DNA from 3 places in the Pseudarthrobacter sp. TRD_SC_9 genome. Region 1 is predicted to be linked to each of the others. Evidence: riboswitches for the same ligand, from Rfam matches in the RefSeq annotation. Region 1 holds a riboswitch; each other region holds the start of a gene.
The links. Region 1 has a riboswitch for S-adenosylmethionine ahead of ACWA13_RS06705 (bifunctional o-acetylhomoserine/o-acetylserine sulfhydrylase). Riboswitches for the same ligand answer to the same signal wherever they lie in the genome.
Positions count from the first base shown of each region.

Region 1 (9,428 bases):
TCGCGGCGCAGCATGGTCAGCAGCGTGGCACCGATGCCGGCGCGGCGGTGGTCCCGCGCCACCTCGATGTAGGCCCACAGGCGCTCGGGGTGCAGGGATGCCTCATAGACGACGCCGGCCGCCACCGGGATACCGATACCGTCCACCACGTCCTCGGCCACGATGCAGCGGCGCCACGGGGAACCTGCCGAGCCGGACGAGGAGTCGGTGAGTGCCCCGCGAAACTGGCCCGCCTGGTGCGTTTCCGGGTCGCCCCAGATTTCCAGCAGCGCGAGATCATCGCCGTCGCGCCATTCACGGTATTCAATGGCCATTGCTCAGGCGCCGATCAGTCGTGCGGCCAGGTAGCCTTCCACCTTGTCCAGGGACACGCGTTCCTGCGCCATGGTGTCCCGTTCACGGATGGTGACGGCCTGGTCTTCGAGGGTGTCGAAGTCGACGGTGATGCAGAACGGCGTGCCGATCTCATCCTGACGGCGGTAGCGGCGACCGATGGCACCGGCGTCATCGAAGTCGATGTTCCAGTTTTTGCGTAGCTGGGCGCCCAAGGCCTTGGCCTTCGGAGAAAGGTCCTCGTTGCGGCTCAGCGGCAGGACAGCAGCCTTGACCGGAGCCAGCCGCGGGTCCAGCTTCAGGACGGTGCGGACGTCAACGCCGCCCTTGGCGTTGGGGGCCTCGTCCTCGGTGTACGCGTCAATGAGGAAGGCCATAAAGGAACGGGTCAGGCCGGCGGCCGGCTCGATCACGTACGGAACGTAGCGTTCATTGGTGGCTTGGTTGAAGTAGCTCAGGTCCGTGCCGGAGGCCTTCGCATGCGTGGAGAGGTCGAAGTCCGTGCGGTTGGCGATGCCTTCCAGCTCGCCCCACTCCGAGCCCTGGAAACCAAAACGGTATTCGATGTCCGTGGTGCCCTTGGAGTAGTGGCTCAGCTTCTCCAGCGGGTGCTCGAAGAAGCGGAGGTTTTCCTCCCGCAGGCCCAGCCCGGTGTACCAGGACATCCGCTCGTTCATCCAGTACTTGTGCCATTCTTCGTCCGTGCCGGGCTCGACGAAGAATTCCATTTCCATCTGCTCGAACTCGCGGGTGCGGAAAATGAAATTTCCGGGCGTGATCTCGTTGCGGAAGGACTTGCCGATCTGGCCGATGCCGAACGGCGGCTTCTTCCGGGCCGTGGTGAGGACGTTGTTGAAGTTTACGAAGATGCCCTGCGCGGTTTCCGGGCGCAGGTAGTGCATGCCTTCTTCGTTGGCGACCGGGCCAAGGAAGGTCTTGAGCAGTCCGGAGAACTCCTGGGGCTCGGTCCATTCACCGCGGGTACCGCAGTTGGCGCAGGCGATGTCCTTGAGCCCGTTCTCCGCGGGGCGGCCCTTCTTTTCCTCGTACTCTTCTTCGAGGTGGTCCGCGCGGTAGCGCTTGTGGCAGGAAAGGCATTCGACCAGCGGGTCGGAGAAGACCTCCACGTGGCCGGAGGCTTCCCAGACCTGACGGGGCAGGATCACCGAAGAATCCAGGCCGACTACGTCTTCGCGGCCACGGACCATGGACTGCCACCACTGGCGCTTGATGTTTTCCTTGAGCTCGGCACCAAGGGGCCCGTAATCCCAGGCAGAACGCGAGCCTCCGTAGATCTCACCGGCCTGGAACACAAAGCCCCTCCGCTTGGAGAGGGAAATGACCTGGTCGAGGACGGATTTTGCTGCCATGAGGAGACTCCGATTTCTACAGGGCCGCTGGGTGCGGTCCGTGGTTCTGGCCCCGGATCCGGCGAAATGCAGGCGGGGAGGTGCGTGGGACAAACTGCAGAAAACCTGCGTGTCTTAGCCTACCGGCCCACGGCGCCCGAAAGCTCCCCGTGGCCAGGGCAGTGTGGCGAGGATAATAGCGGCCAGCGTCAACAGGGTGCCGGCCACTGTGGCCGGTGCCACCACTGTTCCGGCAGTGGGAATGACCAGGTCAAGGGCCAGTGAACCGACCAGCTGACCGGCGATCATGCCCAGCCCGGTGAGCAGGACGCCCAGGCTGCGGACCAGCAGGGCACCCACCCCAATGAAGATGCATCCCATGGGACCGCCAAGGTAGTACCACCACTCCCCCGGCAGTGGATTGCCGGGGCCTGCGGTTGCGAGCTTTACCAGCCATGCGATCCAGAGCACCGCGGCTCCGGTGATGAAGTTGACCAGGGTGGCCGCCAGTGGGCTGCCGTAGTGCATGGTGGCCGTACCGTTCATCGCCTGCTGGAAACTCATCATGAAGCCGGCCAGCACCGGCAAAAGCAGCACCAGCAGAAGGGCAGCCAGCCCGCCTGCCTCCGGACCGCCGTCGGAAGTCGCTGCAGGACCTCCGGCGCCTACCGTCCCTAACCGCGGCGACACGGCCAGCAGCACGGCCGCAACCGTCAGGAAGCAGCCCAGGAGCCGGATCCGCGTGAGGCGTCTTCGGCCGGCCGGGCCGATCCCCATGCTGTCCACCAGGAGTCCGCTGACCGTTTGGCCGGTGACTGTCGCCACCGTGAACAGTGCCACTCCGATGATCCCGACCGTGAAGGACTGAGCAAAGACGAACAGCGCACCAATGGTGCCGGCCAGGACGTAGATGCGGGGAAAGGCCCGGTTCCGGATGGCCGGCAGGACGCGGGCCAGGCTTGCCCGGCCGGCCGGCAACGCGAAGGAAACCACCAGCATCAGCAACAGCCCCGTGCTGAAACTGACGACGGCGGCACCCATGCCATCGTTGAGCCGCACGCCCAACGCCCCGTTGATCCTGCCCTGGACAGGGATGGCGAGTCCGGCTGCAACTGCGAGCGGCAGACCGGCCAAGGCAGGGAGTGCACGCGCGGTCACGGGCGGGACCAGGTCTCGGGCATGATGGTTTGTATGGGCATGGATGAAGACACCAACGAAGTAAACACGACTGAAGAAATTCCTCTGCGGGACAATATGATCCGGCTTGGCCAACTGCTGAAGCTGGCTGACCTGGTGGAAGACGGCGTGGAAGCGGCCGAGCTGATAAAAAACGGGCTGGTGAAGGTCAACGGCGAGATCGATGAGCGGCGCGGCCGTCAGCTGCACGACGGCGATACCGTCACTGTCAACGGCCGGACGGTGCGTGTCACCGCTCCCGCCGCGGACTGACCCGTCATCCCGGCGGAGAAGGCACTGCCTCCCCTGCCGGGCCGCCGTCGTCAGGGTTTCAGGACCTCGTGTGTGAGGAACTCCGACACGTGGCCGATTTCCTGCTGGTTGATGCCGTGCCACATGCCGGTGTACAGCACTTTGGTGAGCTTTACGTGGTTCCGGACCCAGCCCATGGTGTATTCGATCTTGTCCGGCGTGATCACCGGATCCTGCTGGTCCCGGCCCCAGAATAATGGCACCCTTCCGTCCAGTTGGTCGTCGTGGAAGTCAGTATCCCCGCCTGCATTCACCACGAACCCGGAAAGTCCGACGACGGCGGCATAGTTTGTGGGCCGGAAGCGCAGCAGCGTGGTGGCCATGGCCATGCCCATCGAGAATCCGAGCAGGGTCACTGAGGGGTGGTTGCCCCTGACAGTATCCAGCCAGTCCTGCACGTGCTCTGTTGCCTTTTTCACTGCGTCTAACGAGTAGTCCACGTTGCCTGTCAACGGGAACCAGGTAAATCCTGCGCCCATGGCTATGGGCGCCCGCACTGAGGCGACGGCGAACCCGGCGGGAAGCATGTCCACGAGGCTCAGCAAGTCGTGTTCATTGGCACCATAACCGTGCAGCAGCACCAGCAGGGGCTTCCCTGCGCGGTCCGCCTCCGGCTGGGACCACACAACAACTGGATCAGGAAATACGTGGGCGTTTGTCATGGTTCCCATTCTTACAGTTACCCGCCGGTAACAACCTACGGTGGCGTAGCTTGAAGTGTAGAAGGCAGGATAGGGGCGTGAGTGATTTGGAAGCCATCCCAACCCATCCCTGGGGCCGCTACGTTGCCCTCGGGGATTCCTTTACGGAAGGGATCGGCGATCCCGACCCTTCCCGGCCCGGAGCGTATCGCGGCTGGGCCGATCGTGTGGCAGAGGAACTCAGCAGGGGCCATGAAGACTTCGCCTACGCAAACCTGGCTGTCCGCGGGCGCCTGCTGCAGCAGATTGTGGACCAGCAGCTGGCGCCCTGTCTCGCGCTGAAGCCGGATCTGGTGACGGTTTCTGCCGGCGGGAACGACCTCATCCGGCCCGGCGGCGATCCTGACGCCCTGGCCGCGAAGCTGGACTCGGTGGTGCAAATCCTGGCCACGACCGGCGCCACCGTGGTCCTGTTCAATGGCCCCGACACCGGATCATCGGTGTTGAGCCGGGTCCGCAGCAAGGTGGCGATTTATAACGAGAACCTGCGCACCGTCGCCGCGCGCCACGACGCAGTCATTGCCGATATGTGGTCACTGCGCCAGTTGGCCGATCCGCAGATGTGGGACGCCGACCGGCTGCACTTCTCCCCCTTGGGCCACCACACTATTGCGGCCATGGTGCTGGATTCGCTGAACGTCCAGCACTCGCTGGAGCCGCTGGCACCGAAGCCGCTGCCACCGCGCAGCTGGCGGGAAGCCCGTTCCAATGACCTCGTCTGGGCCAGGGAGTACTTTGTCCCATGGGTGGTCCGGAGGCTACGGAACCGTTCCTCCGGTGACGGCATCAGCGCAAAACGCCCGACGCCGGGCCCGGTCTTTGGTCCGGGTGTTCCCCTGGGTTCGGGGGAAGGCCCGAAGGGAACCGACGAGGTGGCTCACCGCTGAAAGGCTCCGGAATAGTTCTGCGGGACTAAACTGGGAGTACACCGATGAGAGGTCAGGCACCGTGAGTTCCCTGTTTTTCTGGATTATTATCCTGTCCATCCTGATCCCGTTCCTGATGCGCTGGTACCGGCGCTCCACCAAGGGCCGGAACGAGCGGTACTTCGGCGGGCCCGGCGCTCCCAGCGAATTCGGCGGCCCGGGCACCGGCACCGGCGCCCCCGGGCAGCCCCAGCACCGGGACGGCTACACGCAGCAGGACTACTTCGCAGGTCCCTACCGGCAGATCCAGCCCCGGCAGGACCTGCCGCCCATCATTCCCGCGTGGCAGGATGCGCCGGCGGCTGAACAGCTTCCCCCACAGCAGGCCACGCCCAATCCACGGGACTCCCAGCCGCCCGTTGCGCCGCCGACTCCCGCTGTTCCGTCCGCTCCACAGGGCTACCGCGCCCGGAAGCTGGCGGAGCTGGATGCGAAGTTCAGTGCCGGTGAACTGGCCATGGAGGACTACATGGCCCAGCGTGACGAAATCATGAAGGGCTAGCGGACCGTTCCTGCCGCCTTGGGCCTGGGCCGGCTTAGGCCGAGAGATGCTTCCGGAGCTCCCGGTCCAGCTGGCCAATCTCCGTCAGGAAGCCGTCATGCCCAATGGGCGCTGAAATGACATGCACCGGAACATCGCCAGGCAGCGCCCCGGCGAGTTCCTGGGACTGCGCCGGGAAATACAGCCGGTCGGAATCCACGGTGGCAATGAAGAATTTGGCAGTCACCCGCCGCAGGACATCCGGCAGGGCGCCCCTTCCCCGGCAGATATCGTGGCTCATCAAGGATTCGGTGATGACGATGTAGCTGTTAGCGTCGAACCGCTTAACCAGCTTCGTTCCCTGGTGGTCAAGGTAGCTTTCCACCTGGTAGCGGCCCCGCTCCCCCAACGCCTGCTGTTGCAGGGGAGATTCCGACTCCTGCGCCTCCCGCCCGAACCTGGTGTCAAGTTCCAGTGCCGAACGGTAAGTGATGTGGGCGATCCTGCGTGCCAGAGCCAACCCGGCTTCGGGCTGCGCACCGTTGTAGTAATCGCCGCCCCTGAAGTGCGGATCCTGGCGGATGGCAAGCGTCTGCGCCTGGGCAAAAGCGATCTGTTCGGCCGTGCTGGCCGCTCCGATGGAAATGACGCCGCAGCGCTGTACCCGCTGCGGGTACGTCACTGCCCATTCCAGGGCGCGGGCGCCTCCCATGGATCCGCCAATCACGGCGTACCAGGAATCGATCCCCAACTGGTCCGCCAACCGGGCTTCCGCCTCGGTGCTGTCACGCAGGGTTATCAACGGAAAGCGGGAACCCCAGGGTTTACCGTCCGGAGCAGGCGATGCGGGGCCCGTAGATCCGTAGCAACCGCCCACAATGTTGACCGACACAACGAAGAAACGGTCCGTATCAACCGGCGCCCCGGGACCGGCAAGCTGCTCCCACCAGCCTTCTTCGTCGCTGCCGCCCCGGGTGACGTGGGTGCTGCCGGTCAGGGCATGCTCGATGAGGACGGCGTTGCTTCGGTCCTCATTGAGCCGGCCCCAGGTTTCGTAAGCCAGGATGACGTCCGGGAGGTGGCCTCCGCCTTCGAGGTCCAGCCCGCCGATGGAGTGGTAACGGAGGGTCCCGTCAAGCTGCCCGGCGGCGGGTGCTGCGCCGGCAGCGGCAGTGCGGGAGACGGTAATCGTCATGAGTGGAGCCTTTTCTTCGCGATTGCCTGGCGTCGGCTGACGTCAGGCCAGGTCTTCACCCGGGGCACCCCGCCGCGAAGGAGGGTTGCCGGCCAGCAAGCCGGGGCTGTTGCTGGCACTCATGACCTGCCACGATTGTACGAAACGCGGCAGCAAAAAGGCGAAGCGTATGACGTTTTTGACGTACGCTCCGCCTTTCCGCTGCGGGAACTCAGGCTTCCTTGGCTGCCCTGAAGCCGGACTCAAGGTCCGCGAGGATGTCGTCGATGTGCTCCAGGCCCACCGAAAGCCTGACCAGTCCAGGGGTCACCCCGGCTACGGCCTGCTGCTCCGGGGAAAGCTGGCTGTGGGTTGTCGATGCCGGATGGATCACCAGGGAGCGTACGTCGCCGATGTTTGCCACGTGGGAGTGCAGCTCCAGCGCATCAACAAAGGCCTTGCCTGCCTCGGCCCCACCGGCAAGGTTGAAGGCGACGATTGCGCCGGTTCCGCGCGGACCGTATTTCTGCCCGCGCTCGAACCACGGGCTGGACGGCAGCCCGGCATAGGCGACCGATTCGACGTCGGACCTCGCCTCCAGCCAGTTCGCCACGGCGGTGGCGTTGGCGACATGGCGTTCCACGCGCAGGCTCAGCGTCTCCAGCCCCTGGGCAATGAGGAAGGCGTTGAACGGAGCCACAGCGGAACCGAGGTCGCGGAGTAATTGGACGCGGGCCTTGAGGATGTAGGAGAGGTTGGCGCCGAGGATGCCGTTGACGCCGAGATCACGGGCGTACACCAGGCCGTTGTAGCTGGGGTCCGGGGTGTTGAATCCGGGGAAGCGTTCAGGATCCTTGCTGAAGTCGAAGTTCCCGGAATCGACGATGACGCCGGCGATTGCTGTGCCGTGCCCGCCGAGGTATTTGGTGGCGGAATGCACCACGATGTCGGCGCCCCATTCGATGGGACGGATCAGGTAGGGCGTGGAGAGGGTGTTGTCCACGATGAGCGGAACCCCGGCGGCATGCGCCACTGCAGCGACACCTTCGATGTCCAACACGTCCTGGCGGGGATTGGACACAACCTCACCGAAGAAGAGCTTGGTGTTGTCCTGGACGGCGTCGCGCCACTGGTCCAGGTTGTCCGGATCCTCTACGAACGTCACGGAGATGCCGAAGCGCTTGAGCGTGTGCGCCAGGAGGTTGTAAGTGCCGCCGTAGAGGCTGGGACTGGCCACGACGTGATCGCCGGCCTCGGCGACGTTGAGGATGGCAAAGGTTTCCGCCGCCTGGCCGGAACTCAGCAGCAAGGCGCCAAGACCGCCTTCCAGGCTGGCGATACGCTGTTCGACCGCGTCCTGGGTGGGGTTTCCGATCCGGGTGTAAATGGGTGCAAGCTCGCTGAGGGCAAAGCGGTTGGCCGCGCTCTCGGCGGACGGGAAGACGAACGAGGTGGTCTGGTAGATGGGCAGTGCCCTGGCGCCGGTTGCGGCGTCCGGCTCCTGGCCTGCGTGGATCTGGCGGGTTTCGAAGGACCATGCATTGGACATTGAAGCTCCTGGAGAATGCCCGGTCCCCTCATGGGCCGGGGCGCGCTTGCCGCCCGGCGGTTGCCGGACAGCCCGGTCTTCACCCGGGGCACCCCACCGCGGATGGAGGGTTGCCGGCCAGCAAGCCGGGGCAAAACGCTGGCACTCATGACCTGGACCCAGTGTAGGAAGCAGGCAGTGGGATGACCAGAATTGTGACGAACTTTCTCCCAATGCCAGATTCAGGAGGAGCAAGCAGCTAAGGCTACCCTTAGCTGAGAGGCGGATCACAAAGTGCCAAGATGAAGGCATGCGCATGGATCACGTCTCTTACGCCTGTGAACACGATGGCCTCGCTGCCACCACCGAACGCATCTCCGCTGCACTGGGGGTCGACGCTGTGAAGGGCGGAGTCCACCCCCGCTTTGGCACCCGGAACATGATTTTTCCGCTGGCCGGCCACAAGTACCTTGAAGTAGTGGAAGTGCTTGACCACCCTGCGTCAGACAAGGCCCCCTTTGGCCAGGCGGTCCGCGCCCGCTCCGCCGCCGGCGGCGGCTGGATGGGCTGGTGCGTCGAAGTGGAGGATCTGACTCCTTTTGAGGCCAGGCTCGGCCGCTCGGCCGTAAACGGCAACCGCAAGTTTCCGGATGGCCGCGAACTCGTGTGGAAGCAGATCGGAATCCTGGGGCTCATTGCCGATCCTCAGGTGCCGTACCTGCTCAAGTGGGAGGGTGATCCCGGCCTGCACCCGTCCAACGCGTACGAGAGCGGCGTCAAGATGTCCAGCCTCACCATCGCCGGTTCCGCCGAACGCGTCACCGAGTGGCTGGGCGAACCGGTGGAGAAGCCCCTTGAGGACGTTTCCGTCGACTGGATGGCACCGCACGGTACCCCCGGTATCCTGTCTGTCACGTTCGAAACAGCATCCGGCGCCGTGACCATCTGATCATTTCCAATGCTTCGGCCGCCTGTTGCGGGTGCCAATGATGCCACCCGCAACCGGCGGCCGAATTCGTTTAACGGCAGAGTCAATAACTCAGCCGAGCCCGATCGCGCTCCCCATCAGACTGAACCCGACGAACGCCACGATGTCCAGCAGGGCATGGGCGACAATCAGCGGCATCACCCGCCCGGTCCTGGTGTATAGCCAGGCGAATATCATGCCCATCACCACATTGCCAATGAACGGCCCGAAGCCCTGGTAGAGATGGTAGCTGCCGCGCAGCACGGAGCTCAGCAGGATGGCCACCGGCACGCTCCAGCCGAACCGGCCGAACCGCTCCAGGAGGTACGCCACCACAATGACCTCTTCAACAAGCGCGTGCCTGAGAGCAGACAGGATCAGAACGGGAACGGTCCACCAGTAGGCGTCCAGCGCGCTGGGGATGATGGCCGTGGTGATTCCCAGCGCCCTGCCCGCGGCATACAGGCCCAGCGAAGGGATC
Region 1 covers NZ_CM143956.1:1,430,361-1,439,788, reverse strand. The annotation lists gene ACWA13_RS06745 (GNAT family N-acetyltransferase) at 1-314, opposite strand, end outside; gene ACWA13_RS06740 (glycine--tRNA ligase) at 318-1,703, opposite strand; gene ACWA13_RS06735 (DMT family transporter) at 1,818-2,840, opposite strand; gene ACWA13_RS06730 (RNA-binding S4 domain-containing protein) at 2,874-3,131, shown strand; gene ACWA13_RS06725 (alpha/beta hydrolase) at 3,182-3,832, opposite strand; gene ACWA13_RS06720 (SGNH/GDSL hydrolase family protein) at 3,910-4,758, shown strand; gene ACWA13_RS06715 (hypothetical protein) at 4,820-5,299, shown strand; gene metX (homoserine O-acetyltransferase MetX) at 5,334-6,473, opposite strand; SAM riboswitch class IV at 6,487-6,600, opposite strand; gene ACWA13_RS06705 (bifunctional o-acetylhomoserine/o-acetylserine sulfhydrylase) at 6,685-8,001, opposite strand; SAM riboswitch class IV at 8,039-8,154, opposite strand; gene ACWA13_RS06700 (VOC family protein) at 8,291-8,929, shown strand; gene ACWA13_RS06695 (CPBP family intramembrane glutamic endopeptidase) at 9,020-9,428, opposite strand, start outside.

Region 2 (9,428 bases), 1.8 Mb from region 1:
GTCCAACATCGTCCACCGCCAGACCGACAAGGTCAAAAGCTCTGTGATGGGCACGGTGTCCGGGGTGAAGGAAAAGATCATGGGCGCCGCCGACTCCGGCACAACCCATGCGGGCGACGCTCTGAGCAGCACAGGCGACAGCCTTCACGGAGCCAAGGAGAACGTATCCGCCAGAATTTCCGACGCCGGCACGGCAATCTCCGACGCACCCGCCCAGGCCAGGGCGCAGGCCCAGGGCAACCCGTTGGCCGCCGGCCTGGTCGCCTTCGGTGCCGGGATGCTCATCTCTGCCCTGATCCCGGCCAGCCAGAAAGAGCGCGAAGCAGCGGACCAACTCAAAACCGCTGCTCAGCCCCTGGCTGAAAAGGTCACCGACGTGGCCAAGGACATGGTTCAGGATCTGAAAGAGCCGGCCCAGGAAGCTATGGACCGGCTGAAGACCAGTGCTGCCGAGGGCGTGGAGAACGTCAAGGCCGAAAGCCAGGACGCTGCCGCCGACGTCAAACACCGCGCCGTCGACGCCAAGGACAACGTCCAGAACCCGTGAGCGGGCAGGACAGGATTCCGGAACAGCCCCGCAACCCTGCGGGGCTGTCCCCGGATCCGGAATCGCCAGTTCCCGCCGGTGGTCCGCGGCACATGAATGCGCCCCGCCCTTGGCCGGAGCAGTGGGCCACCCACCGACTGGTGGGCATCGCAGCACGGCTCACCGAGCGCAGGCTTAACCGCCAGCTTGCCCGCCTTAAGCTCACCAAAGGGGCGCTGGATGTCCTGGAGGCAGTGGCAGAACTTGAACCGGCCACTGCAACAGATATGGCGGAACTCCTCTGCGTGAGCCGGCAAAGCCTGGGCAAAGTCCTCCAGCGCCTTCAAGGGCTCGGGTTTCTTGCCAGGGAACCTGCAGCAGACGGGCGAAGTGCCAACATCCGTCTTACCTCAACAGGACGGGCTGTCCTCTCCACCGCTGAGAACCTGGTCCAGGAACTATCTGAAACCGAAGGCCGATCGGAGATTGAGTTCCGCAGGCAACTCGAGCAACACATCACAAAACTCAGGAACACTGAGCACCAGCCTCTCCCCAGGGCCGGCTTTCATGGGCCCAGCCTGTCCAAGAGCAACGTGCAACCGCGCAACGTCAACGCACACCTCAGCGAAACCGGAGTACACCAATGGCTGCAACGAACCGGACAACCGGGCCCAAGACCAACCTCCAAAAATCAGCCTAGGCAGTAGGAGAGTAGGAGCGGTTTCCTGCTGGTAGGAGTTCTCATCCTTAGCTCCCGGCTGCTGGGCCCGATGGTTGGAATACCCGAATAAACCGCCCGAGCCGCGAGGGCCTGAGGCCGGTATTGCGCCGGGTTCAGGCCCTCGTGGTTTGCCTTCCACGGGGATCCCCAGCCGTTCAACTCCCCGACGGTTACGCAACATGACGACGTCCGGGCGGTCCGGCGTGCGGCGGAGTGTTACGTTTTTTGGTGAGTAATGAGTACCGGTGCCAAGCCCTGACTGTCCGGTCGGCAACCCTCCCTTTCGCGGCGGGGTGCCTCAGGTGAATACTCGGCATATCGACCATTCGAGCTGCAAGCGCGAGAGAAGGAGATCCGTCATGTCTGACGCACCTGCCCCTGACCAAAATTCCGTTCAAAAGGCTGAGGAAAAGCTCGCCTACCGGTTGATCACCGGCCCGGACGACCGTGCCTTCTGTGAACGCATTTCCGCCGCGCTTGCCGAAGGTTACGTATTGCATGGCAGCCCAGCCGCCACGTGGAACGGCGCCAGCGTGATCGTAGCCCAGGCTCTGCTGCTGCCAGTAGCGATCGCCAGCGCGGATGCCGCCGTCGCCACCGCTGTGGATCAGCTGGGCGCTGGGGACTTCAGCGAAGCGGACATTGCCGGCGGTGGCCACGCATGAGCCACGCAGGCGATCTCACACCGCAGGAGGCGTGGGCCAAACTCGAGGCCGGCGCCGTCCTGGTGGACGTCCGCACGGAAGGCGAGTGGGCACACATCGGCATTCCGGACACCAAGTCCACGGAGAACGATCCCATCTTCATCCAGTGGACCTTCGCCGGTGGTATCCCCAATCCGGAGTTCATCAGCGAACTGCAGCAACTTGCCCCGGAGGAGGCCGGCGTCGAACTTGTTTTCCTGTGCCGCTCCGGCGTCCGATCGGCAGCAGCAGCCAGCGCCGCCGCGCAGGTCGGGTTCACTTCCTATAACGTCCTGGAAGGGTTCGAAGGCGAGCCTGACCGCTACGGCGAGCGCACGGTCAACGGCTGGAAGAACCGCGGACTGCCCACCAACCTCGGAACGGCGTAAATGGCTTTCAATCAGGACGCGGCCGGCTGGAGCCCGGACACCCAGGCCGTGCGGGGCGGACTTGACCGCACGATGTTCCAGGAAACCACCGAGCCGGTATTCCTCAACTCAGGTTTTGTCTATGAATCCGCGGCGGCGGCCGAACGGGCGTTCACCGGTGAGGACGAACGGTTCGTCTACTCGCGCTACGGCAACCCCTCCGTGGCCACCTTCCAGGAACGCCTCCGGCTGCTCGAAGGCACCGAGGCATGCTTTGCGACGGCGTCAGGCATGTCGGCGGTCTTCACCGCCCTGGGTGCCCTGCTGGCTGCCGGAGACCGCGTCGTTGCGGCGCGTTCCCTTTTTGGCTCCTGCTTTGTCATCCTGAACGAAATCCTGCCGCGCTGGGGTGTAGAGACGGTATTCGTTGACGGACCGGATCTGGAGCAGTGGCGCCAGGCCCTGTCCGTGCCCACCACCGCCGTCTTCTTCGAATCCCCCTCCAATCCCATGCAGGAGATTGTGGACATCGCAGCCGTCAGCGAACTGGCGCACGCGGCGGGGGCCACAGTCGTCGTCGACAATGTTTTTGCCACACCCCTGCTGCAGCGTTGCGGCGAGCTGGGCGCGGACGTAGTGGTCTACTCCGGCACCAAGCACATTGACGGCCAGGGCCGCGTCATGGGCGGCGCCATCCTCGGGACCAAGGAATTCATCGACGGCCCGGTCAAGCAGCTGATGCGGCACACGGGCCCATCGCTGTCCTCGTTCAACGCGTGGGTGCTCACCAAGGGCCTGGAAACCATGGCGCTGCGGGTCAACCATTCCTCCGCCACGGCGCTGCGCCTGGCTGAATGGCTGGAGCAGCAGCCGGCCGTCAGCTGGGTCAAGTACCCGCTTCTCAAGTCCCACCCGCAGCACCAGCTCGCGGCGCGGCAGATGAAGGCCGGCGGAACGGTCCTCACGCTGGAGCTTTCGACGGCGGGCGGCCGCTCCGGCAAGGACGCCGCCTTCGCGCTGTTGGACGCCTTGAAGATCATTGACATCTCCAACAACCTGGGCGACGCGAAGTCGCTGATCACCCATCCGGCGACCACTACCCACCGGGCCATGGGCCCGGAAGGCAGGGCGGCAATCGGGTTGAGCGACGGCGTAGTGCGGCTCTCCGTGGGGCTGGAAGATCCCGAGGACCTGCTGGCTGACCTGGAGCAGGCACTCAAGCAGATCTAGCGGGGTCCGGACCCGGCCGGGTACCTGAAACTGCCTGCGCCGCGGACCACCTCATCCTCATCCTCAATGGTGAGGCTGATGTCCACCTCGTCTCCGGCCATCAGACCGGCGGCGATCCGGACGGCTTTTTTCACCGGCAGCAGGTAGGAGCTGCTCTTGGCATCGGGAAAAATGGACGTCTGCCAAGTCAGGCCGGAGGCTTCTGCCATGACCTTGATCGAGCCGAATCCCTTCCGACGGCCTGCGCTTTCCTCCCTGATCTGCTTCGCAGCTTCGGGCGGCAGGGTGAGGAAATGCCAGCCGGCTTCGCCCGGGTACTGCCACAATTCCGCACGGAACGCGTACGTCGCCGCCACTAGAAAGCCAACCTCGAGTGGCTGCCCGGATTCGGCGGATCGGGGACGCGCCGGACGCGCAGCAGCTCCGGCGCGGCTTCCTCGTCCACGTCAACGGTGTCAGCCTCCAGCATGGTGAGCCTCACGGCCTGCCGCACCACGGCCCCGAGCCCGGCGTCGTCCGGATCGTCGCGTTCCAGTGCCCGGTCCCGTGCAGCGCGCTGCTCGGTGGAACCAGTCCCGCGGTTCAGGATGTCCTGGATACCGCGCCTCACCAGGCCAAGCTCACCTTGGTCCTCCAGGACCGGCTCTACGTACTCCACCAGGGCATTGACGACGTCGCTTGCCGGGGCGGGACGGAAGGTCCCAAAGTCCAGGAGATCACCCTTAATTCCCACATTGCTTGCCTGCCAGGCAGCCATCCTCAGCAGCACGGTGGGCACAGGGAGCGGGTCTACGCCGCTCCGCCATTCCCGCGCTGCGGTCTCCACGAGTGCACGGACCAGCACGGCGATCAGTGCGGCATCCGCGGAGCGCAGGCAGACGTCGGGCGCCCGCACCTCCACCGTAGGGTGGTTGCGGGAAAGCCGCGCCTCGAAGTAGATCATGCCCTCGTCCATGACCACGCCCGTTTCCATCAGGCGGGTTACCAGCCGGCGGTAAGCGGTCAGGCTTCCATGGATGGCGGACGGTCCGGATGACGGCCACCGGTACCAGGCCTGGGTGCGGTAGCTTTCGAAGCCGGTCTCGGCGCCGTTCCAGAAAGGCGAATTGGCGCTTATTGCTGTCAGCACAGCGAGCTTGTCGCGGATCCGGTCCAGCACCGCCACACCCTCCTCGGGGGATTCGATGAAGGTGTGCACGTGGAAGCCGCACGTCAGCTGTTCCTGGGCGGTCAGCCCGAAGCGTTCCAGCATGCGCGCATACCGGGGATCCGGCGTCGTGTGGCTGGTAGAGGCGAGCGGTGAGGTAGCGAGTGCCGCCACCCTTGCCCCGTGCCGTTGTGCGGCCTCGTCTGCCATGGCGCGGCCTGCCCTGATCTGGAGCAGCAGTTCCTCGTAGGTCAGGCCTGGCCGGGTCTGCGTCTCGATCTGCTCCAGCTTGAGTTCGGCACTCAGGCCAAGCTGATGGTCGTCCTCCGCCACCTCACTGGCATCGGCTGCCTCCGGTTCAGGGGCTGGACCCGAGGAGGGCGTTATGGAGCGCCCGGACAGCATCGCATCCGCAAGGGCCAGCGGCTCCCCCGTCTGCGGGTCTACGATCAGGAGCTCTTCCTCGACGCCGAAAGTACGCATGCTTCCATTGTGCTACCAGCGTCAATGCGGGATTAGTCCTGGAAGTACTCGATCTTCGCCCCGATGGTGTTCAGTCGCTCCGCCAGGTCCTCGTAGCCGCGTTCAATGACGTAGATGTTCCTCAGCTCGGACACGCCACGCGCGGCCAGCATGGCCAGCAACAGGCAGGCAGCCGGGCGAAGGGCAGGCGGGCAGCCAACCTCTGCGGCGCGCCATTTGGTGGGCCCGTTGATGTAAATGCGGTGCGGATCCAGCAGTTGCACCTGGGCGCCGAGCTTGTTCAGTTCCGTGAGGTAGATGGCACGGTTCTCGTAGACCCAGTCGTGGATCATGGTCTGGCCCTGCGCATTGCCCGCGATCACGGCGAAGAACGGCAGGTTGTCTATATTAAGGCCGGGGAACGGCATGGGGTGGATCTTGTCCTCCGGTGCGCGCAGCTTGGAGGGGACGGTAGTGACGTCCACCAGTCGCGTACGGCCGTTCCGGGCCATGTACTCCCCGGACACCACGAGCTTTTGGCCCATCTGTTCCAGGATGGACAGTTCAATTTCCATAAATTCGATGGGCACGCGGCGGATGGTTACTTCCGAGTGCGTGACGATTCCCGCGGTGATCAGGCTCATGGCCTCGATGGGGTCTTCCGACGGGAAATACTCGATGTCGACGTCGATCCTGGACTTGCCGGTGATCTTCAGGGTGGTGGTGCCCACGCCATCGATCTGGACGCCGAGCATCTGCAGGTAGAAGCAGAGGTCCTGGACCATGTAGTTGGGGCTGGCGTTGCGGATGACTGTGGTGCCACGGCGGTGCGCCGCTGCCATGATGGCGTTTTCCGTCACGGTATCGCCACGTTCGGTCAGTACAAAGGAACGATCCAGGGAATCGTCCTTGGGAGCCTGGACCGAGTAGAAGCCTGATGCTGCTTCCACTGCGAGCCCGAACTGGCGAAGAGCCTGCATGTGCGGCTCAACGGTGCGGGTGCCCAGGTCACAGCCGCCGGCGTACGGGAGCTGGTACCGGTCCGATTCGTCGAGCAGCGGACCCAGCAGCATGATGACGCTGCGGGTGCGGCGGGCGGCTTCCACATCCATCGAGGCCAGGTCGAGAACAGCCGGACGGCGGAGCTGAAGGTCGGTGTCATTCAACCAGGTGCACTCTACGCCGATGCTGCTGAGCACCTCGACGATGCGGTTGACTTCCTCGATGCGGGCGAGCCGGCGCAAGATGGTGGTGCCCCGGTTGATCAAGCTGGCACACAGGAGCGCTACACCGGCGTTTTTGCTGCTGTTGACATCCACAGCGCCGGAGAGGGTGTGCCCGCCTTCCACCCGCAGGTGCGTCATCTGCGGCCGGCCCACCTTGACGATGCTCCGGCCAAAGATGCTCTCCAGCCGCTGGATCATTTTCAGGCTGAGGTTCTGCTTGCCTTGTTCCATCCTGGCGATGGCGCTCTGGCTGGTTCCGAGCTCGGCAGCCAGTTGGCCCTGAGTCCAGCCCTTCTCACTGCGGGCGTTGCGCAGGAGCACTCCAACATGTTCAGCAGTTTGTTGCGTCATGGTTAAAAAATATCATGCATGAGTTATTTGGTCGAAGTTTCCTACCCTCAGGTAGAGATTGAGGGCCGTTTATCCATTTGGTGCGATAAACCGTCGCCTGGAATCGTGGGCATCTTCTCCCCGCCCGCGGACGGGACCGCTTCAGCACAGACGTTCTCTACGAGGGTCTCATAGGGCGACGAGCAGGCATTCCCATATCGAATCGATTCGACTAGGGTGGTGACGCGCGCCACATCCGATTACCAGGGCCTCGCCTTGGCGGGGCTTGGCGTGCGGCGAATCAATCACAAAGGAGTGTAGGAAATGTCCGCTGCCCGAAGAACCGCAACCCTCCTCACGGCGGGAGGACTCGTTGCCGCGCTGCTCAACGGACCTGCCGCATCAGCCGCGCCGCCGGAACGGCCTGATGACCCAAAAACCCCTGCATATGCCTGGTCCAACGCGGAAATTGTAGGTGGAGGATTTGTCCCCGGAATCGTTTATAGCGACACAGAGCCAGGGCTTGCCTATGCCCGCTCAGACATCGGCGGAGCCTACCGGTGGGATAAGGACCAGCAACGCTGGAAGCCACTGATGGACTTCATCGGCTGGGACGACTGGAACCACACCGGAATCGAAGCGCTTGCGTCCGACCCCGTGGACCCGGACAACCTTTACGTACTGGGCGGAACCTACACGCAGCCATGGGCGGGGAATGCGGCACTCTTCCGCTCAGCGGACAGAGGCGGTTCATTCAGCCGCGTGGATCTGCCGTTCAAGGCCGGTGGCAATGAGGACGGGCGTTCCATGGGCGAACGGCTCATGGTTGATCCCGGCGATAACAACATCCTCTATCTGGGTACCCGTAACGACGGCTTATGGCGGAGCACGGACGCTGGCCAGAGCTGGTTGAAGCACGAGCCCTTCCCCGTCCAGGGTGATCCCGGGATCGGGATCGCCTTCCTCGAGTTTGGCGCTCCGGCAGAAGACGGCGGGCCCACCGAAATCTATGTCGGTGCTGCCGACAAGTCCGGGGGTATCTACAGCAGCAAGGACGGCGGGCAGTCATGGCAGTTGCTGCCCGGCCAGCCCACCGGGTTCTACGCCCACCACGGCCAACTCGGTGCTGACGGAAACTTCTATGTGACCTACGGCGATCTGCCCGGCCCGTATGTCATGAACGATGGCGCCGTGTGGAAGTTCGATACGCAGGATCCGGCTTGGACGGACATCACCCCGCTCCGGCCGAACAGCGGCACCGAAGAAGGGTTCGGTTACGCCGGGCTGGCCGTGGATGCAAGCAACCCCGGAACCGTCATGACCGCCACCATGGGCCGCTGGGGTCCGGTGGATGACATCTTCCGGAGCGTGGATGGCGGGCAGACCTGGACTTCCATCACCGAGAAAAAGGTCATGGACACATCTGCCTCGCCGTTCCTAAATTGGCATGGCGAACCCAAGCTGGGCTGGATGATCGGCGATTTGGAAATTGACCCCTTCAATCCGGACCGCGTGCTGTTCGGCACCGGAGCCACCATCTTCGGGACGGACAACGCCACCGACGCGGAGAAGGGCCTATCCACTACCTGGTCCGTACGGGCCCAAGGACTTGAAGAGACAGCGGTGCTCGACGTCGCCAGCCCCACCTGGGCTTCCGCGCCCCTCTACAGCGCGCTGGGAGACATCGGGACGTATCGCCACACCAGCCTCACGGAAGTTCCTCCCGGCGGAATGGATCCAAACCCCATCTTCGGCACCTCAACTTCCATCGAATACGCTCACCTCCGCGAAGGTTTCCTGGTTCGTTCCGGTTGGGGTGATCATCGCGGCGCGTACACACTCGACGGCGGCGACAGCTGGCAGCCGTTCCCCACCGAGCCCGTCGGCATCACGGATCCGGGCCATGTTGTGCCGGCAGCAGACGGCTCCGCAGTGGTGTGGTCGACTACAGGCCAACCGGCCTTCCGGTCCGCCGATCTTGGAGCGTCCTGGTCCGCGGTAGCGGGGCTGCCCCGCGGCCTGGAAGTGGTAGCGGACAGGGTTGATCCGGCCCGCTTCTATGCGTTCGATTCCGCCACCGGAACTGCCTATGCCAGCAGCGATGGCGGCACCTCATTCTCCGCAACCCAGAGCGGCCTCCCAACCGGGTCCGGTGTGCTGGAAACCGTGACGGACCGCGCAGGGAATGTTTGGCTATCCGCTGCGGGCGGCGGCCTCTGGCGATCCACGGATGCCGGCGTCTCCTACCGGCAGGTTTCCAGCGGAGTCTCCTCGGCTGACCAGGTGGCCTTCGGCAAGGCAGCCAAAGGTGCCCGCCATATGGTCATCTACCTCAACGGGGTTGTCGACGGCACTCGCGGATTCTTCCGCTCTGATGACGCCGGGGCCTCCTGGATACGGATCAACGACGACGCCCACCAATGGGGCTGGACCGGTGCCTGCCTCGGCGCTGACCCTAATAAGTTCGGGCGGGTTTTCATATGCACCAACGGCCGTGGAATCCAGGTAGGTGATCTGGTCTCCTCCCCCGGGCCGGAAAAACCCAAGAAAGAAAAGAAGGAGAAAAAGGAGAAGGTTGGCCCCATGTCCGGTGAGCTGGAAGCCGGTGTCCAGAACTAGCTAGCTTGTAGCGGTCGATGAGGCGCAGGCGGCATCCAGTCGCCTGCGCCACATCGGGTCAGTGGATCGGCAGTCCCGCGGAACCCAGCGCGGCAGCGGAGAAGGAGCCGTCCACG
Region 2 covers NZ_CM143956.1:3,513,756-3,523,183, forward strand. The annotation lists gene ACWA13_RS16515 (DUF3618 domain-containing protein) at 1-547, shown strand, start outside; gene ACWA13_RS16520 (MarR family winged helix-turn-helix transcriptional regulator) at 544-1,233, shown strand; SAM riboswitch class IV at 1,479-1,593, shown strand; gene ACWA13_RS16525 (DUF1737 domain-containing protein) at 1,607-1,912, shown strand; gene ACWA13_RS16530 (rhodanese-like domain-containing protein) at 1,909-2,319, shown strand; gene ACWA13_RS16535 (O-succinylhomoserine sulfhydrylase) at 2,320-3,528, shown strand; gene ACWA13_RS16540 (DUF1905 domain-containing protein) at 3,525-3,884, opposite strand; gene ACWA13_RS16545 (glutamate--cysteine ligase 2) at 3,884-5,158, opposite strand; gene ACWA13_RS16550 (UDP-N-acetylglucosamine 1-carboxyvinyltransferase) at 5,191-6,714, opposite strand; gene ACWA13_RS16555 (sialidase family protein) at 7,018-9,312, shown strand; gene ACWA13_RS16560 (Gfo/Idh/MocA family protein) at 9,371-9,428, opposite strand, start outside.
Region 2: it holds a riboswitch for S-adenosylmethionine, as region 1 does, so the genes downstream of both, ACWA13_RS16525 (DUF1737 domain-containing protein) here and ACWA13_RS06705 (bifunctional o-acetylhomoserine/o-acetylserine sulfhydrylase) in region 1, are expected to answer to the same signal.

Region 3 (9,428 bases), 1.1 Mb from region 1:
GATCCAGCTGCCGTTCATCCTCGAAGGTGTCATTGCGGCTGTCATCGGCGCCGCTTTGGCCTCCGTTACGCTGTGGGCTGTCGCGCACTTCTTCCTGGGGGAGTTCCTGTCAAGGCAGTACCCGGATACCGCCTTTATTTCACCGGCCCAGACATTGATTCTGACCCCGGCTCTGCTGATCCTGGGAGCAGGGCTGGCCGGCATTTCGTCCCTGCTGACGCTCCGCAAGTACCTGAGGGTGTAGCCCGTGCGCACCAGCGAAGGATTTTTCATGACCCCCAAACCCCCAAAGCAAACACGTCTGCGCACTTCACGCCGTGGGACGGCAATCACCAGTGGCTTGCTCGCGCTACTTCTGACAGCCAGTCTGGGGGCGGCGGCGCCCATGGCCTCCGCAGATGAACTGGACAACCGTAAGGCTGCGCTGGAGGCAGAGGCCACGCGTGTGCAGCAATCCCTTGAGTTTGTTGACGCGAACATTGCCAAGGCCGCCGGCGAGCTGGTGCTGTACCAGGGACAGCTGCCGGGCGCGCAGCAGGCACTGCTGGACGCCCAGGGCCGGGTTGCCTCGGCAGTCAAGGAATCCGAAGCGCTGGCCGCCCGGGTGAACCTTGCACAGCAGAACCGTGCCAAGATCGCCGGGCAGCTGGAATCCGACAACCAGAAGATCGCGGAAACCAAAAAGCTGATCGGCCAGATCGCCACCCAGGCTTATAAGTCCGGCGGCGTTCCATCGAACCTGGCCCTCTTCTTCGGCTCCGAAGACGGCGGCAGCCTCACGGACACGATTGACCTCGCAGACCAGGCCATGCGCAGCCAGAATGCGGCAATGGACAAGCTGACCCAGCAGAGTGCCACCAACGTCAACTCCCAGGCAAGGCTGGAGGCCGTTGAGGCCGAGATCAAGGACTTGAAGGCGAAGGCAGATGAAGCTCTGGTCCGGGAAAAGGCAGCGCGTGACGAAGCTGCGGCACAAAAGGCCCATGTAGACCAGCTCATTGCAGATACCACCCGGCTGAACAGCGAACTCCAGGCGGCCAAGCCTGTGATTCAGGGCCAGCTGGCTGCTGTCGAGGCGAGCCAGAACGCGCTGGCGGCAGAAATCGCTGAACGGGACCGTAAGCTGCGCGAGGCCTGGGAAGCTGAGCAGCGCCGGATTGCCGAAGCCGCAGCGGCTGCGGCACGGGCCCAGGCGGAACAACAGGGTCGACCGGCACCACCGGCACAGGCCTATGTCCCCCCCGTTCAAGGTTCGCCATCAGCCTTTGGCCTGCAGCATCCCTTTGCCAGCAATGTCCCGATCACTTCCGGTTTCGGCTGGCGCGCCACGCCGCCGGGCAGCATCGATTTCTACGGTACCGGCGGCTATGTCCACACCGGCATCGACTTTGGGGCACCCTGCGGTACCCCCGTGTATGCGGCGGCTGCCGGTGAGGTGTTCTCCTCCGGCTGGAGCTCCGCCGATGGTGGCGGCTGGCGGGTGAAGCTGTCCCACGGAGTGGTGCAAGGGAACTCGCTCACCACCATCACTTATCACAACTCAAGCATTGTGGTGTCCAACGGCCAGCGGGTAGCCCAAGGCCAGCTGATCGCCTACTCGGGGAACACCGGCAACTCCACCGGCTGCCACGCCCACTTCGAAACCTGGCTGAACGGGGCAGCGGTGGACCCGATGCGGCTGCTTTAGGCCAGCGCGCCGGCTGCCGTACACTGGTATGATCCTTCGCCAATCGGCGAAGCCGACGTAATTTTCGGATTGAGGAGTTTCACCGTGCCCAAAGAAAGTGGCCGGAAAGTTGTGGCCACCAACCGCAAGGCCCGGCACGACTACCATGTGATGGACACCTACGAGGCCGGCATTGCCTTGATGGGGACCGAGGTGAAGTCGCTCCGTGAGGGACACGCCTCGATGGTCGATGGCTTCTGCACCTTCTACAACGATGAGTTGTGGATGGAAGGCATCCATATTCCCGAATACAACCAGGGGAGCTGGACCAACCATGCCGCGCGCCGCCGTCGCAAGCTCCTGCTCCACCGGGACGAACTGACCAAGATCTCGCACAAAACCCGGGAATCAGGCTTCACCATCGTTCCGTTGCAGCTGTACTTCGTCGATGGCCGCGCCAAGGTGGAAATCGGCGTGGCCCGCGGTAAGCGCGAATACGACAAGCGCCAGACGCTGCGCGAGCAGCAGGACAAGCGCGAGGCGCTTCGCGTGATGCGTGAGCGGAACCGCGGCTAAGCGCAGCATCGCAGGGGGCATGCTTTTCGCCGAATGAATTTCGGAAAGCATGCGCTACACTAAGTAGTCCGGAAGGGAACCGGAGGAGCTTGCTCCACCTGACCCGCCGGGAGATGCCTGGCAACAGGCTGATTGATAACAAAATACGGGGATGATCGGTTTCGACGATGTTAGTCGCGACAGGTGAAGCGGGCCGAGGATGCAGAATTATCTCGTAAACGCTGTCTGCAAAAAAATAATCGCCAATTCAAAACGCGATGACTTTGCTCTTGCTGCCTAAGCAGTAAGACAGTCCGTCAGCCCGAGGTTGCTATTGCCCCGGATGCTGGCGTCATTTAGATAGCCACTGCTGTTTACCCCCGTCATCGGGGTGAACGGGACTCTTAGATGACTGGGCCCGGATCAGCCAATTGTTCGCAAGATGGCTGGGGCCGAGAAAATCCAACGCGAACTGCGCCCGGAGAAGCCCTGACAACACGACATCGGACGGGGGTTCAATTCCCCCCATCTCCACAAAGCTACCCCTGGATCCCAGTGATCCAGGGGTTTCTTTTTGCGAAGACCCCGCGCTCCTTACTTGGGAACCTCGACGTCCACGATTCCCACAAAACGGCTGCCCACGCCGTCAAACTCACTGCGCACAAAGCCTGGCTGCAGGGCCGGAAGGTCCTGCGGCGAGTGGTGCTCACAGATGACATAAGTGAACTCCGGCCACCACTTCTTGGGCCGGGCCGCCTCCGAGTAGCCGCAAACAGTACAGGTCAGGTGGACCCAGACAGGGCGTTTGCCGGTACGGTTTGCCCGCGACTGGACCAGCCACGCCGGGGGATTGTTGAACAATTCATCCAGTTCCTCACGGCTCACGCGCGGGGGGACTCCATGGCGATGCGCCATTTCCAGGGGAATATCAAGGGCAATAGCCACGTCACGTCTGCTGATCATCACCATCAACCATACGGGAGTCCGGGCTGTGCGCGGGCCGTGGGCTGCATTGCGCTGAACGGCGAGGCTTAACCCACCAGTGCCATGCCGGCTGCCGCTGCACATAAACCCAAGACGAGGTTGGCGGTTACGTTCATGACAGCCGCACCGTATCTGCACTCGCCGAACAGCCTGACCGTGGCGGTGGTCCAGGAACTGAAAGTGGTCAAACCGCCGGCAAGCCCCACAGCCAGCCCTGACTGCCACTCGCCGGCGGGCAGCGCGGCAGTACCTCCCAGAGCCATCCCTATCACCACACAGCCCGTCACATTCACAACAAGAGTTGCCCATGGCCAGTGCCGCCGGACGGTCCTACCGTCCGGACGCTGAATCTGGGCAGCTCCTGGCGCACGGTTTGCAAACCAACTGTCGACGGCGAAGCGCAGTAATGCGCCCAGCATGCCCAGGGCGCCCACCAGGACAGCCGCCGTCATCTTTTGCTTCCGTCCGTCCGCAGCATGCCGACGGGTACTGCATGGCCGATCCGCCACCCGGCCGCAGCCGCACCGAGGCCCAAAACCAGGGACAGCACCAGGTACCCGAGCATGGGCAGGTAGGCCCCGCTCAATGCGAGCGAGTTAAGGGTGTAGGCGACTGCGGAGAACGTGGTGAAGGATCCCAAAAGCCCGGGGCCGAGCCCGGCCCGAAGCCAGAACGAGGTGTGTGGCCGGGCCATCCATAGGGTGGTGAGGAACGCCAGGACAAAGCTGCCCGCCACATTTACCACCAGCGTTGTCCATGGGATGGTGCCCGCCTGCTCTGGAAACAGCAGGCTCAGTCCATAGCGGAGTTCGGTGCCTGCGATACCGCCGGCCGCTACCGCAAGCCATGCCTTGGGCGTTGGCCAGCGGGCGGGCATCACCCTGCCGTCCCCACCAGGCAGCCCTGATGGGGTGCATCACTGTGTACCCAGAGCGCAGAGGCAACTTCCTCGGGGAGGTCGAAATCGCGGTATTCCCCGCGGCTGCCAATTCGGACTATCAAGGCCCCGCCGAACGGTTTCCGGCCCACCACCTCAACATCGGAATCGAGGTTGATGTTTTCGGCTGCCAGATAGCGGAGCAACTCAGGGTTGTCGTCGCTGATCCGGGTGATCCGGCCGCTATGACCGGCATCGAGCTCGTTCATCAAAAGAGCCTTGGGCATCCTGACAAGTCCGTCGGCGCCGGGAATGGGATCGCCATGGGGATCCCGGTCCGGGTTGCCCAGTTTGGCCGCCATGCGCTCAATGAAAGTGTCAGAGACAGCGTGCTCCAGCTGCTCAGCTTCGTCGTGCACCTCGTCCCAGCTGTAGCCCAGCTCGCGGACCAGGTAGGTTTCGATCAGCCGGTGCCGCCGGACCATGGACAAAGCCAGCCGCAACCCTTCCCCGGTGAGGGTGATGGCGCTGTAAGGCTGGTGGTCCACCAGGCCCTGGTCCTTGAGTTTGCGGACCATCTCGGAAACCGAGGAGTTGGCTACGCCCAGCCGCTGTGCCAGCTGGGAGGACGTGATGGGCTTGTCCTGCCATTCGGTAAAGGAGTAGATAACCTTGACGTAGTCCTCGATGGACGATGACGGCGCGGTGGGTTTCACGGGATCAAGCCTACTCTTCCGGGCCTGCCATCAGGCCTTGATGGCACGCCAGGCCTGCGTTACATAGGGAAGGCCCAGCACGTCGTCGCGGGAATGTCCCAGGTGTTCGTGCAGGTACCAGTCCAGGTTGGCCAGCACTTTGGTGCGGGTGGCATCGGCAGCGGCGAGGTAGTAGCTCCTGGACTTGGTCAGCTCAACGATGTCCTGCGTGGTCAGGGCATCCTCCCAGCGGACCTGCCGGCCCTCAAGGTCCCGGAACTCGCGGCCCACGGCCGGCCGGAAATCCGGCTTGAGGACGTCGCCGGCGTGCATGATGCGGGAAAGCCGATGGACCCAGGGGACAGTGGTATCCAGCTGATTCCAGATCAGGGCAAGTGTTCCCCCCGGCCGCAGGATGCGGGCGGCCTCCGTGCTTGCCGCCACGGCATCCACCCAATGCCAGGCCTGCGCCGCACTCACGACGTCGAAAGCCAGGTCCGGCAGGCCGGTGGCTTCTGCCGGTCCAAGGCACGCCAATGCTCCCCGGCAGGACCGGTGCAGTTGGGCCAGCATGTCGGCGGAAGGATCAACAGCGGTGACCTGTAGTCCCCGTTCCAGCAGCAGGGCCGTGAATTTTCCCGTTCCTGCGCCAATGTCAACGACGTCCCGCGCCGCCGCCGGAATCAGCCAGTCAACGGCCGCCGATGGATAACCGGGCCGGACGCGGTGGTAGTGCTCGCCGCCGTCCCGGAAGCTTTGGCCAAGTTCCCGGCGTCGGCCTTGCTCCAGCTTGGGTCCGCCCCGTGCCAACGGATGTCTCCTTCGTGCTTGACTAAACTGCCAGTCCTACGAATTTACCGCAGGCCGGTGCTGCAGTTCAGTCAACGGAGCAGGGCGCTGCTCCCGCTGTGCCGGGGGTGTTGGGTGCCCAGTGCGGATAGGTGCGGGAGTCGTTAGCGGGAACCCAGCGGCCCGAATCCACCACATAGTCCCAGCCCAGCCCCGTGCTGCGGAGCGCATCAATACCGGCAACAAGGCGTTCGGCGTCCTCCAGCCGGGAACCGAGCCCGAAGCTGGCCCTCAACGAGCCCGAGGGCAGGCCAAGGCGCTTGAGCAGGGGGTGGGCGCAGAACCGGCCGTCGCGCAGCCCAACGCCATGCTCTGCGGACAGGTATGCAGCCACCAGTCCGGCGTCGTAGCCTTCCACGGAGAAATTCACGACGCCGATTGTGTCAGCGCTGTCCTCGAAGATGTGGTGAACGGTGACACCGTCGATCGCCTTCAGGCCCTGAACAAGGTGCTCCCGGATGGCAGCCTCGTGCGAGCTCACCAGCGCAGGGTCGATGGCAGCCAACACCTGGGTGGCGCGGGCAAGGGTGGCAGCGCCAAGGACGTTGGGGGAGCCGCCCTCATGCCGGGCAGGTCCTGTGGTCCAGCTGACACCATCGAGCCGGGCCTCGCTGACTGCTCCGCCGCCGGCGAGGTGAGGGGTGCCCGCGTCGAGCCAGTCCGGCCGGCCGATCAGGACGCCCGAACCGAACGGTGCGTACAGTTTGTGGCCGGAGAAGGCGAGGTAATCGACGTCGGACGTTTCAATGTCGATCCGGCGGTGCGGCGCCAGTTGCGCAGCGTCCACCACGATCCTGGCACCGTATTCGTGCGCCAGCGCGGCGAGTTCGGTGATAGGCAGGACTTCACCGGTGACGTTGGAGGCGCCGGTGACGGCAAGAAGGCTGACGTCGCCCTGGGCCAGTTCGTGCCGGAGCGCTTCGATGGTGCCGGCAATGGTGTGCCCGGCCACCACGCTGCGGTGCGGGACACCCTGCCAGGGAAGGAGGTTGGCATGGTGCTCGATGTCCAGGTACAGGACTTCGCCTACGGTCCGGCCATCCACTACCGGCAGGCAGCCAGCCAGCAGGTTCAGGGAGTCAGTAGTGTTCCGGGTAAAGATGACGGCGTCGTCGGACCGCCCTCCCAGGAAGTCGCGGACGATGTTGCGGGCATTCTCGTAGACCGAGGTGCTGATCTGCGAGGCATAGCCGGCACCCCGATGGACACTCGCGTAGTACGGCAGGATCTCGTTCAGGTAGGCCGAAACCACCGACAAGGCGGGGGCAGAGGCGCCATAGTCGAGGTTGGCATAGCGTACGTGACCGCCCTGGATCAGCGGAGCCTGGATCTCGGCGCCGGTGACGGCGGCCAGCGGGCGCGCAGCCAGGGAGTTGCTAACGGGGGAAAAGGTGACAGCAGTCATGGGTCCTCACAAACTCAGGATGCCCAATGCAGGGAATCCGCGCTTGCCGTGTCCGCTCCGGACCGGCCCGGTCGTCACCCGGGGCACCCCACCGCGAATGGAGGGTTGCCGGCCAGCAAACCGGGGTTTAGCGCTGGCACTCGTGACCTGTAAGAAGACTAGAACAACGGCCAGCCGGGTAAAAACCCCGGCTGGCCGTTGGCCGCTTTATTACCGTGTTTGTTACGGGATTTTACGAGCGCCAAGTGCCTCAGAGGAGGTCGTCGACGTCGGGATTCAGACGCTTGAGGACTTCAGAGTGCAGGATCGAGTTGGTGGCCAGCGCATTTCCACCGAACGGACCGTCTTCACCCTCCAAGGAGGTGAACCGGCCACCCGCCTCGACGACGAGCGGGACCAGAGCGGCCATGTCGTAGAGATTAAGTTCGGGTTCGCACGCGATGTCCACAGCGCCCTCGGCAACCATGCAGTAGGACCAGAAGTCACCAAAGGCCCGCGTCCTCCAGACATCCTCGGTCAGTGCCAGGAACTCGTTCAGGTTGCCGCGCTCCTTCCAGCCGCCCAGGCTCGAGTAGGACAGCGAGGCGTCCGCGAGCGTGGAAACGTTGGAGACGCGCAGCCGCGTTGCGGAAGCGAGGGAGCGGCCCATGTACGCGCCCGCTCCCTTGGCGGCCCACCAGCGCTTGCCCAGGGCCGGAGCACTAACAAGGCCTACAACGGGCTCACCATCATCAACCAGGGCAATAAGCGTGGCCCAGACCGGGACGCCACGGACAAAGTTCTTCGTCCCGTCAATGGGATCAATGATCCAGCGCCGGGAGCCGTGCCCACTGCTGCCGAACTCCTCACCCAGTACAGCGTCACGGGGCCGGGAGCGCGAAAGCTGTCCCCGGATGGCTTCTTCAGCCGCTTTGTCCGCATCCGTAACGGGTGTCAGGTCCGGCTTGGTCTCGACCTTAAGGTCCAGGGCCTTGAACCTGCTCATCGTCTGGTCATCGACCGAATCGGCCAGTACGTGGGCAAGGCGCAGGTCATCGTTGTAGCTCGAAGAGGGTTGGATCATGGTTACAAGCTACCGGCAAAATGAGGGCGAACCCGGGAGATTGCGATCGGCGGCATCAGCCGACGCTCCCCAGCTCCTTGGATTCCTGGCCCTCCAGGCGTGGGTCGACGCCCAGCAGGCGCCGTAGGGACGCCAACCGGGCGGGCCCGGATGGTCCGGCCAGGCCGGCTGCAACATAGGGGTCCAGGCCGCAATCAGTGGTGTCCCTGTGTTTGCAGCCACGGCCACACCCTTCGGTGCCGGGTTCAAGATCGGGGAAAGCGGTGAGGATGCGGTCCGGATCAACGTGGGCGAGCCCAAAGGAACGGATACCAGGAGTGTCAATGATCCAGCTCCCGGGCGGGGCGTCGGCGAGCTTTAGCGCCAACGCCGAGGACGATGTATGGCGTCCGCGGCCCGTGACCGCGTTTACGCCGCCGGTGGCGCGCTCAGCGCCCGTGAGGGCGTTGACCATGGTGGATTTGCCGACTCCGGAGTGCCCCAGCATTACCGTCACTTTGCCGTCCAGATGGGCGCGGAGTTCAGCGACTGCCCTTTTATCCAGTTTGGCTGAGAGCCCGTCATCGGATCGGGCATCGATTCCGGAGGCATCGGTGTCGGCTGTGCGGCTGATGATCACCGGGAAGTCCAGGTGCTCGTAGTTGGAGAGCAGCCCGGCAGGATCCTTGACGTCGGCTTTGGTGACCAGCAGAAGGGGGTCGATTCCGGCGTCGTAGGCGGCCACGAGGGCGCGGTCGATGAACCCGGTCCGTGGTTCTGGATTGGCGGAAGCAACCACCACTACCAGCTGGTCCGCGTTGGCCACCACGGCGCGTTCAATGGGGTCGGTATCGTCAGCGCTGCGACGCAGCAACGTGTGGCGGTCCTGGATCCTGACCAGCCGGGCCAGGGTATCCGGGAGGCCTGACACGTCGCCGACCAGCGACACGAAGTCCCCGGCCACTACGGGTGAGCGTCGGAGTTCGCGGGCGCGGGCGGCGATCACCACCCGTTCCGCGGGTAAGCCCTCCTCAACGACCGCTGTGTACCGGCCGCGGTCCACTGTGATGATCCTGCCCGTAACTGCGTCATCATAGCTGGGGCGGTCCTTGGTGCGCGGCCTGGACCCCTTCTTGCTGGGACGGATCCGTACGTCGGACTCGTCCCAGGAGTCAGTCCTTCGGGGCACCGGTGCGCCCTCCCGGGTGGCTGCTGCCGCCTTGCTGCCCGGCAGACTTGCCCAGCATATCGGCCCAAAGTTCCGGGAAGTCCGGCATGGTCTTGGCGGTGGTGCCGATGTCCTGGACTTGTACACCCTCGACAGCCAGGCCCAGGATGGCGCCTGCAGTCGCCAT
Region 3 covers NZ_CM143956.1:2,555,816-2,565,243, reverse strand. The annotation lists gene ftsX (permease-like cell division protein FtsX) at 1-244, shown strand, start outside; gene ACWA13_RS11965 (peptidoglycan DD-metalloendopeptidase family protein) at 272-1,687, shown strand; gene smpB (SsrA-binding protein SmpB) at 1,772-2,242, shown strand; RNA gene ssrA (transfer-messenger RNA) at 2,390-2,758, shown strand; gene ACWA13_RS11950 (hypothetical protein) at 2,816-3,184, opposite strand; gene ACWA13_RS11945 (fluoride efflux transporter FluC) at 3,253-3,657, opposite strand; gene ACWA13_RS11940 (fluoride efflux transporter FluC) at 3,654-4,082, opposite strand; gene ACWA13_RS11935 (metal-dependent transcriptional regulator) at 4,082-4,798, opposite strand; gene ACWA13_RS11930 (class I SAM-dependent methyltransferase) at 4,829-5,587, opposite strand; gene ACWA13_RS11925 (aminotransferase class V-fold PLP-dependent enzyme) at 5,655-7,031, opposite strand; SAM riboswitch class IV at 7,066-7,179, opposite strand; gene hisN (histidinol-phosphatase) at 7,282-8,094, opposite strand; gene rsgA (ribosome small subunit-dependent GTPase A) at 8,150-9,262, opposite strand; gene aroA (3-phosphoshikimate 1-carboxyvinyltransferase) at 9,246-9,428, opposite strand, start outside.
Region 3: it holds a riboswitch for S-adenosylmethionine, as region 1 does, so the genes downstream of both, ACWA13_RS11925 (aminotransferase class V-fold PLP-dependent enzyme) here and ACWA13_RS06705 (bifunctional o-acetylhomoserine/o-acetylserine sulfhydrylase) in region 1, are expected to answer to the same signal.